2 regions of the Erwinia sp. genome follow, and region 1 is predicted to be linked to the other one. Evidence: predicted binding sites of a transcription regulator. Region 1 holds the regulator's gene; the other holds the start of a gene.
The links. The regulator PurR, encoded in region 1, represses purine synthesis genes. The targets are predictions, from matches to a motif close to CANGCAAACGTTTGCNTG.

Region 2: the regulator PurR is predicted to act here: its motif matches at 3,441-3,458, upstream of RTK32_RS13865 (NCS2 family permease).

Annotation. Positions count from the first base shown of each region.
Region 1 is NZ_DALZCD010000048.1:15,277-19,908, forward strand. Features, by position in the region: gene cfa (cyclopropane fatty acyl phospholipid synthase) at 1-722, opposite strand, end outside; gene punC (purine nucleoside transporter PunC) at 1,018-2,205, opposite strand; gene punR (DNA-binding transcriptional activator PunR) at 2,319-3,227, shown strand; gene purR (HTH-type transcriptional repressor PurR) at 3,257-4,282, opposite strand.
Region 2 is NZ_DALZCD010000167.1:4,637-9,268, forward strand. Features, by position in the region: gene RTK32_RS13855 (biotin/lipoyl-binding protein) at 287-841, opposite strand; gene RTK32_RS13860 (4'-phosphopantetheinyl transferase superfamily protein) at 1,278-2,009, shown strand; gene RTK32_RS13865 (NCS2 family permease) at 2,046-3,359, opposite strand; gene yieH (6-phosphogluconate phosphatase) at 3,566-4,231, shown strand; partial or broken gene RTK32_RS13875 (MFS transporter) at 4,382-4,632, opposite strand, start outside.

The DNA of each region.
Region 1 (4,632 bases):
ACGTGTTCGAACATTCCAACCGATACGATGCGATCGAACTGTTGGTCAAGATCGCGGTAGTCCTGAAGCAGAATGGTAACGTCCAGTCCTTCACAGCGTTGCTGCGCCAGCTTCTGCTGCTCGGCGGAAATAGTGACGCCCGATACTTTAACGCCGTAATACCGAGCCGCATAGGCCGCTAATCCACCCCAGCCGCAGCCAATATCCAGCAGCGACATGCCGGGCTCCAGCTGCAGCTTTTCGCAAATCATTTTTAATTTAGCTTGCTGAGCCTGCTCCAGCGTGTCCGCTTCTTTCCAATAGCCGCAGGAATACTGCATATAAGGATCGAGCATCAGCGTAAAAAGATCGTTGCCGAGGTCGTAGTGCTCCTTGCCGACAATCCAGGCACGCTTGCGCGATTGCAGATTAGTGAGGCGGGCGGCGGCAATGCGCAGCGTATCTTTAAAGTGATGGGGCAGTTGCTGATCCAGTTTGGCCAGCAGCACGCGATGAAAAAACATATCCAGCCGCTCGCACTCCCACCAGCCGTCCATGTAGCTTTCGCCCAGACCCAGCGATCCTTCCTGCATCACGCGCTTAAAAAAGTCGGGCTGGGTTACCTGAATATCCCAGGGGCGGGTGCCGTTGATTTCAACATCGGCCTGGCGCAACATTTCCTGGGTGATTCGATACCACTGATTCTCCTCCAGGCTCACTTCTTCTATACACGATGAACTCATAGCTTCTCCATCACCCTTCGTGATTGAAACCTGAGAAAAAGAGTAGTCAATTTCTACAGGGTTTGAGAACACGCACGCTTGACCGCGCGCCTGATATCCGGCGTTACAGAGGATTGAACTGAAACCTACAGAGTGGGAGGATGTTTGCCACAAAAGAGAACACCCGGACAACCCTGTCAGGACTCAAAAGTGATGCAAAGTTGTTATTATTTATTGCCTGAAAATGAGTATATGCTCACCTCAGGCAATATTCAACGCCTTATCGTTAGGACGCTAACTAAATAGATTCAGGCAGTTAACGACGGCTTTGCGCGTGGGTCAGGGGAGCGTTGGCGACCTTCGCCCGTTGCAAAACGTAGCCAATAAGCGTCAGGAAAATCGTACTAAGCATCACCAGCGACGTGGTGGCGAGAGGGTTGGCGATAAAGCCGGAAACAATCATGCTGGCCACAAAGCAGAGGCCAAGCTGCAGCATATTTTGCAGAGCGGCCGCTTTACCGCTGGCCTGCGGAAAAGGCAGCAGCGCGTTTGACACCACAATAGGGTAGATAGCCCCGTTGGCCAGCGCCATCCCACAAAACGGCAACAGCAGTGCCCACGTTGAAGGCGTCTCTACCTGTGCAGCAATGAAAAAAGCCCCCACGCTGAGCGCATACAGCGCCAGCAGCCACGGCAGCAGCGAAGCGCCTTCGGTTTGCTTCAGCAGTGAACGGCAGCCGTAACCCCCTGCGAGAAAGGCCAGCGTCTGCGGCACATAGCTAAGGCCAATATCACCCGGGGACATGCCCAGTTCCGCCAGAATGAACGGCGAACCGGTCAGCCAGGCGAAAAAGCTGGCGGAGCAGGCCGCATAAATCAGCACGTTACCGCTCCAGACAGGCGACTTCAGCAGGGTAAAGAAACCAACTTTCGCTTCTTGCTGATGAGCTTTAGGGGCAGGCGCCGGAAGAAACAGCGTGGCGATCAGCAGGATCACGGCCAGCAGCAGCAGCGCGACAAAAATTGACCGCCAGGCAAAGTGATTCAGCAACCATGCACCCAGCAGCGGGGCCAGTGCTGGCGACAGCGCCACCAGCGGCATAATCGTGGCAAACACGCGGTTAGCCTGCGCGCCGGAATAGCGATCGATCACTAGCGCCTGCCAGCTGACAGCGGCGGCACAAATGCCCACCGCCTGCAAAAAGCGCAGCGTCAGCAGCATGGTCGTAGATTCCGCCCACCACATGGCTCCACAGCTGACGGCGAACAGCCCCAGCCCCATTAACAGCACCGGTTTGCGGCCGATGCGATCGGAAAGAGGGCCCCAGAACAGCTGCGCGCTGGCAAAACCTGCCAGGAACACACTCAAACTGGCGCCGATCACGCCCGCTTCGGTTTGCAAATCCTGCTGCATGGCGGTAAAGGCTGGCAGATACATATCGGTGGCAAGAAAACCCGCAACGCTAAGCAGCGCGAGGTAAAGTAAAAATCCTTTCGAAGGCATGAGAGTTCGCTCTTTTTATCAGGTGAATAGCGGACGGCAGTGTAAAAGAGTGCAGTAGCGGTTGTGAAACGCTAATATTTGCGTCTTGCGTTCAAAAAATTTGCAGGCAGATTATGTGGTCAGAACACTCACTTGAGGTGATTGATGCGGTGGCCAGAACGGGCAGCTTTACTGCCGCCGCCGTGGAGCTGCATCGCGTCCCCTCCGCCATTAGTTATACCGTGCGTCAGCTGGAAGAGTGGCTGGCGGTGCCGCTATTCGAGCGGCGCCACCGGGACGTCGTGCTGACGGCAGCAGGCGAGCTGTTTATTCAGGAAGGACGGAGTGTTATCAAAAAAATGCTTGCCACGCGCCGTCAGTGCCAGCAGGTCGCCAACGGCTGGCGCGGCCAGCTGAATATCGCTGTCGACCGCATCGTTAAAACGGCGAGGACGCGCCAGCTGGTGGTGGATTTTTACCGGCACTTTCCGGATATGGAGCTGCATCTCTCGCCCGAGGTGTTTAACGGCGTATGGGACGCTCTGGCCGATGGTCGGGTAGATGTGGCGATAGGCGCAACGCAGGCCATCCCGGTCGGTGGACGTTTCGCTTTCCGCAACATGGGCATGCTGAACTGGCGCTGCGTGGTCAGGGCCGATCATCCGCTTGCGCAACACAGGGAAAAGGTCAGCGAGGAGGCCATCCGCGAATGGCCTTCGCTGGTGCTGGAAGACACCTCGCGTGCGCTGCCGAAAAGAACCACCTGGACTCTGGATAATCAGCGGCGACTGGTTGCGCCGGACTGGGAGAGCGCGTTTGATTGCCTGCTGGCCGGGCTGTGCGTGGGGATGGTGCCGGGGCATCTTGCGCAACCGCTGCTACAAAATGGGTCGCTGTGTGAACTAAAGTTGGATCCGCCTTTTCCGGACAGCCCCTGTTGCGTCAGCTGGTCTGAACAACAGGCATCACCCGCACTGCTCTGGCTACTGGATTATTTAGGTGAGACAGAAACGCTGAACAGCGAATGGCTGCGGGAGGGGTAAAAGCGGGCGGCTGGCTGCCGCCCGCAAGCTTAACGACGATAGTCGAGGAAGGGGCCGTCCGCTACGGAACGGCGCTCAATCAGCGTCGGATGCACTTCAATCGTCTGCGGCTCCTCGCGTTTGCTGGTAATGCGATCGAGCAGCATATTGAACGCTGTGGCACCCAGGCGCTCTTTTGGCTGGTGGACGGTCGTCAGCGCAGGCGTAAAATAGCGCGAGTTGCGCACGTTATCATACCCGATCACTGAAATATCCTGCGGCACGCGCAGGCCCATTTCATCCGCTGCGCAAATAGCGCCCATCGCCATTACATCACCGCCACAGAACACCGCGGTAGGACGCTGTTTTTGTGCCAGCAGCTGCTGCATAGCGCGATAGCCTGACTCCGGCTCGAAATCGCCCTGAACCAGCCACTCTTCGCGCAGCGTGATCCCCGCTTCCGTCAGCGCCTTCAGGAACCCGGCATGACGGCCGCCGCCGGTATTGCGCTCCATATGGCCCGGGATCACACCAATATCACGATGACCGCGATCGATAAGATAGCGTCCCGCCAGATAACCGCCTTCAAAAGCGTTATCGAGAATGGTGTCGGTAAAATCGCCGCGCGACTCGCCCCAGTCCATAACGACCATGGGGATGTTACGGTGGTCTTCCAACATTTTGATCAGCTCATCCGGGTATTCGGCGCACATAACCAGCAGACCGTCGACACGCTTTTGCGCCATCATCGACAGATAGGCCTGCTGCTTTTGCAGCTCGTTATGCGCGTTGCCCAAAATCAGCGTATAGCCTTTGGCAAAACAGCTGTGTTCAACCGCCTCAATAATTTCGGCGAAATAGGGCGCTTCGCTGGACGTCGCGAGCAGGCCAATGGTTTTGGTATTATTGACCTTCAGGCTGCGGGCCACGGCGCTGGGCGAATAATGCAGCGCTTTGATCGCTGCCCAGACGGCTTCCCGCGTCTCTTCGGCGACGAAGCGGGTTTTATTAATGACGTGGGACACCGTAGTGGTGGAAACACCGGCGCGTTTGGCCACATCTTTTATAGTTGCCATGGAAAAAGACTCCTGCGCTGTTCAGTAAGTGACTGAAAAGCGGTTTGTTAAACGATTGCCTGGAATGATGATAATCCTGGTATAAGTTGCGCATAATTTGTTGCGGAATGGTTACATCAGGAGGGAATCAGGGTAGCGGAACAGGCCTGAGAAGGACGTCATGCCGACGGAAGAGCCTGTTGCGCAACAAACCGTGGATTCTAACAAGTGCAGACGCAAAAAACGAGCCTTTTAAAGCAGCAGGCAAATATTTTGCGCAAATCTTTCAGGATAGCGGCCCGGCTCGCCTGAGAGCGAACCGGGCAGGCAGGGTTTAACGGATAGTTTTCGGCGTCATAACGCGGCGGGCA
Region 2 (4,632 bases), on a different contig from region 1:
TTGGGTAGCCACAGCATCAGGTAGTAACGGGTGCTGCTGGCAGGCGTTAGTTGGGCCAGACTGTCGCCAGCGCCCACCATCAGCCCTTCCGTCACGCTCATATTTTCGATTTTGCCCTCACTGGGGCGAGGATCAACAGTGTGCCGCTGGCATCTCCTTCTGCGAGCTGACGCATCAGATCGCTGCGCCTGATACTGCGAAATCTGGTTATCATGCTCAATGCCTTTGGTGATCGATTCGCTTTCCAGCTTACTGATTTGCAAAGACGCCTGGATTGCCTGGGTGTTCAGGCTTTGCCAGGCGTTCTGCTGCTGATAAAAAAGTAGCGCTGGTTCGCAAACTGCTCTTTGCTAATGAGTCCCTTACATAAATAGTCACCGTAATTCGTCATGCTTTTCCGCATTTCCTTCAGGCCCTTTGCGGCATCATAAATCAGCTTCTGTGATTTTTGATGGGCTACACGGTACTGTTCCAACTGATGCTGCAAATTCTTTAGCGCGATCGCTTTGTTTTGAAGCCGGGAAATAATCGTTTCCGATAGCGTAATCTGCTGATTAATCGCTTCGACTGAACGCGCGCTGACATTACCGGTTGAGCTAATGCGACTGACATCAATTTGATAAAGGCGATCGCCCTTTTTTACGCGCTGGCCATTTTCAGCCCAGGCTTTAGTAATAATCCCCTGCTGTGGTGCAAACAGGGTGATAGCGTGCGGTAATGAGATGATTTCACCGTTAACGTTAATCGTGAACGTGCCGTAAAGGATAAAGGTCAGTAGCAGAGTAAAAAACAGTATCGACGCCAGAGCGACGGCCCAGGCCGGACAGGCGGAGGTTAGCAAAGCTTTCCCCAACCATTTCGTCTGCAAATATTGAACCGCTTCCCTGCAAAATAACGGTTTGTTTTCCCTAACATTATTAATAATTAATAAAATCCATCACCCATGAGTGGCAGAGAAAGTTACACTATTCCCCTTCCAGGGATCAACTTCAATTTATAATTAAAAATAGCTTTTCAGATTTATTGACACCTTACACTATTATTAAGAGTAAGGTGTGATCTCTTCCAGCTCGGACAAAGTAATATTACAGGGAAGCATTCAAATTAAAACAGACTAATAAATACATTAAAAATTAATAAAATTCATTCTCGAACTCGGTCTTTCCACCGTTAATATTTATCCTGCTTTAGTGGGAAATGGCTAAAATTATCTGTCATTTGCCAGTAAATTTCTTACAATAATAAAGAGCGTTCACTCTTTTTTCACGGAGCGACAGATGGGCAGCCATTTTGCACGCTGGATCCTGACAGATATTTCTCCCCCGCAGCGCCAACTTTCTCAACAGACAATAGAGAGCGCCAGAAAATTGCCGGAAAGACGGCAAACGCGCTTCCTGACGGCCCGCATGCTGCTGGCGGAAATGCTGCTGCACCTTTATGGTATTGCGCCACTGCCTGAAATTCGGCTGTCACCAAACGGGCGTCCCCACTTTGCCGATCCACAGCTGCCCGATTTTAGCATCGCCTATGCGAGCAATATTGTTGGCGTCCTGCTGGCCGGGGAGGATGGCGGTGTCGGGTTAGACATGGAGATAGTGCGCGCGCACAGCCGACAGGCACTGGAACAGTATTCGCGTGAAATTTCGCCGGCTGAAAAGGCCTGGGTTCAGGCACAAACCGATCCGGACGAGGCAGCAACCCAGCTCTGGACGATACGTCAAAGCATACTGAAACTAACCGATAACCCGGAAAAAGAGTCGTTAAGGCTACATCCTGCTGCCGGACGATTACGTTCGCTTCTGCAGCCGCAAATAGAAGCCTTTTCCGATGTGGAACCGCTGATTATCTGGTCCTGCGCCCATTCTCATGGTTGTGACCGGCTCTCGCTGTGGGAAGTGGACGATGCGGGCTGGAAAGGGTTGCAGACTGTCCCGGCAGGTGGGCACACGACAGGGTCGCGAGCGCTCCGACTGGTCAGCCTGCCGCCGGGAAAAGCCATGACGCTTTAGCCCAGCCAAAAAAAACGGGCCAGCGGCCCGTTCAGATCAGTGCGCGTCGATAAAGACGATTTTTAACACGAACAGGATGGCCACCACGATGACGCACGGCGAAATTTCGCGCCAGCGGCCGGTGCCCAGTTTCATCACGCAGTAAGAAATAAAGCCCAGCGCAATACCCTCGGTAATGGAAAAACTGAAAGGCATCATTACGGTGGTGACAAAGGCCGGAACCGCCTCGGTCAGATCGTCCCACTTCACGCGCGCCAGGCTGGAAGTCATCAGCACGCCCACATAAATCAGCGCGCCAGCCGCGGCATAAGCAGGCACCATGCCCGCCAGCGGCGACAGGAACATCACCAGCAGGAACAGCAAGCCTGTCACAACGGCCACCAGCCCGGTGCGTCCACCAATAGAAACGCCGGAAGAGCTTTCAATATAGGCGGTAACGGAAGAGGTGCCGATATAAGCGCCTGCAACCGAACTGATACTGTCAACGTAAAGCGCCTGTTTCATGCGTGGAAACGTGCCTTTTTCGTCGGTCAGCCCGGCTTTGTCCGTCACGCCAATCAGCGTGCCGGAAGAGTCAAACAGGTTTACCAGCATAAAGGAGAAGATAATCCCCGCCATGCCGATATTCAGCGAACCTTTAAGGTCGACCTCGCCCAGAATGGACGTCATCCCCGCAGGCATAGAAAACACGCCGTTGAACTTCACGTCACCCAGTGCCAGACCGATCAGCGTGGTAACCACAATAGAAACCAGCACCGCAATATGAATATTGCGCGAGGCCAGCACGGCGATAATAAAGAAGCCTAAAGCCCCAAGCAGCACGCTATGCGAGGTTAAATCCCCTACGGCCACCAGCGTCTCTTTGTTCGCCACCACGATACCGGCATTCTTCAGACCAATCATCGCGATAAACAGGCCGATACCGGCGGTAATGCCCACGCGCAGGCTGACCGGAATATTGGAAATCATCCAGTAGCGCACCCGGAAAATGGTCAGCAGCAGCAGCCCTACGGCACCCCAGAAGATAGCGCCCATGCCGGTCTGCCAGGAAACACCCATCGCGCCGACCACGACAAAAGCAAAAAAGGCATTCAGGCCCATGGCGGGGGCGAGCGCTACCGGCAGGTTGGCGACAAGCCCCATCAGAATACTGCCTCCGGCGGCGATCAGGCAGGTCGTCACGAATACCGCTTGCGTATTCATGCCGGCTACGCCGAGGATCTGCGGATTCACGAAAACGATATAGACCATGGTCAGGAAGGTGGTAAAACCGGCAATCACTTCCGTTCGCACCGTCGTGCCGTGTTCCTGTAGTTTGAAGATCCGCTGCAGTAGACCTGAGTTGTTCATATAAGATTCCAAAACGGAGAAAAGTTATCGTCGGCTATCCTAAACGATAAATTTTAATTTGCCAGACGGCATCAGGGTTTTTTCGCAACCGATTGCGCCTGGTTAACCCTGCGTTCACTGCCGTTAACGGAAATTTCATCTTTCCGGTCGCGTTTTCCCTTTCGGCGGGTAAAGTAAAAGCACGCCCCTTCGTTAAGGATGAACCCATGTCTGTTAGCTGTATCTTTTTTGACTGTGACGGCACGCTGGTGGATAGCGAGCTGCTCTGTACCCAGGCTTACGTCAATACGTTTGCACGCTATGGTGTCGGGCTATCCCTGCAGGAAATGTTTGAAAAGTATAAGGGTGTAAAGCTCTATGACATTATTGCCGATGTAACCGCCGCTTACGATCTCAGTGCCAGCGTCGAAGAGCTGGAACCGGCTTACCGCCAGGAAGTAGCACGCCTTTTTGAGGAACAGCTACAACCTGTTGCGGGTGCAAAAGCTCTGTTGGAGCAGATTAACGTGCCCATGTGCGTGGTCTCGAATGGCACCGTACCGAAAATGCAGCATTCACTGGGGCTGACCGGCATGCTCGACTATTTTGATGACCGGTTGTACAGCGGCTATACAATTTCACGCTGGAAGCCCGATCCGGCGCTGATGGCGTATGCGGCAGAACAGATGGGCATCCCGCTGGAGCAGTGCATCCTTGTAGATGATTCCGAAGCGGGCGCCAAAGCTGGCATCGCGGCGGGCATCCCGGTGTTCTACTACTGCGCGGATGCCCACAATAAGCCGCTGGATCATCCGCTGGTCACGTCTTTTGAGGATATGGCGCAGTTGCCCGAGCTGTGGCGGCAGAAAGGCTGGCAGCTAACCCGCCGATAAAGCCTGAGCCTGTAAAGCCGGGTAATCCCGGCCGGGCTGTTGAACCCGGCGGTTTTTGCTGGCTTCCCGTATCGGTAAGTCAGCCACGCCAGAAAACAGCCGCTATTTTGCACGTGCGCCCGGCATGGTACCGGTCGTTCCCTTGCCCGATTAGCCGATCGCGCCCAGCGAATCCTCACTGCCCTGCGTCTTAGGCAGTAAAAACAGCGTGGCAAAAATATCCAGCAGATAGATCAGAGCCAATAGCGTGATCGCCGCCGTAAAGGAGAACTGCATCGCCAGCAGCCCGATAACCAGTGGGCCAAAACCGCCAACACCCCGCCCCAAATTAAATAAAACATTCTGCGCCGTCGCACGAACCTGCACGGGATAGGTATCAGAAATCAGTGCGCCGTAGCCAC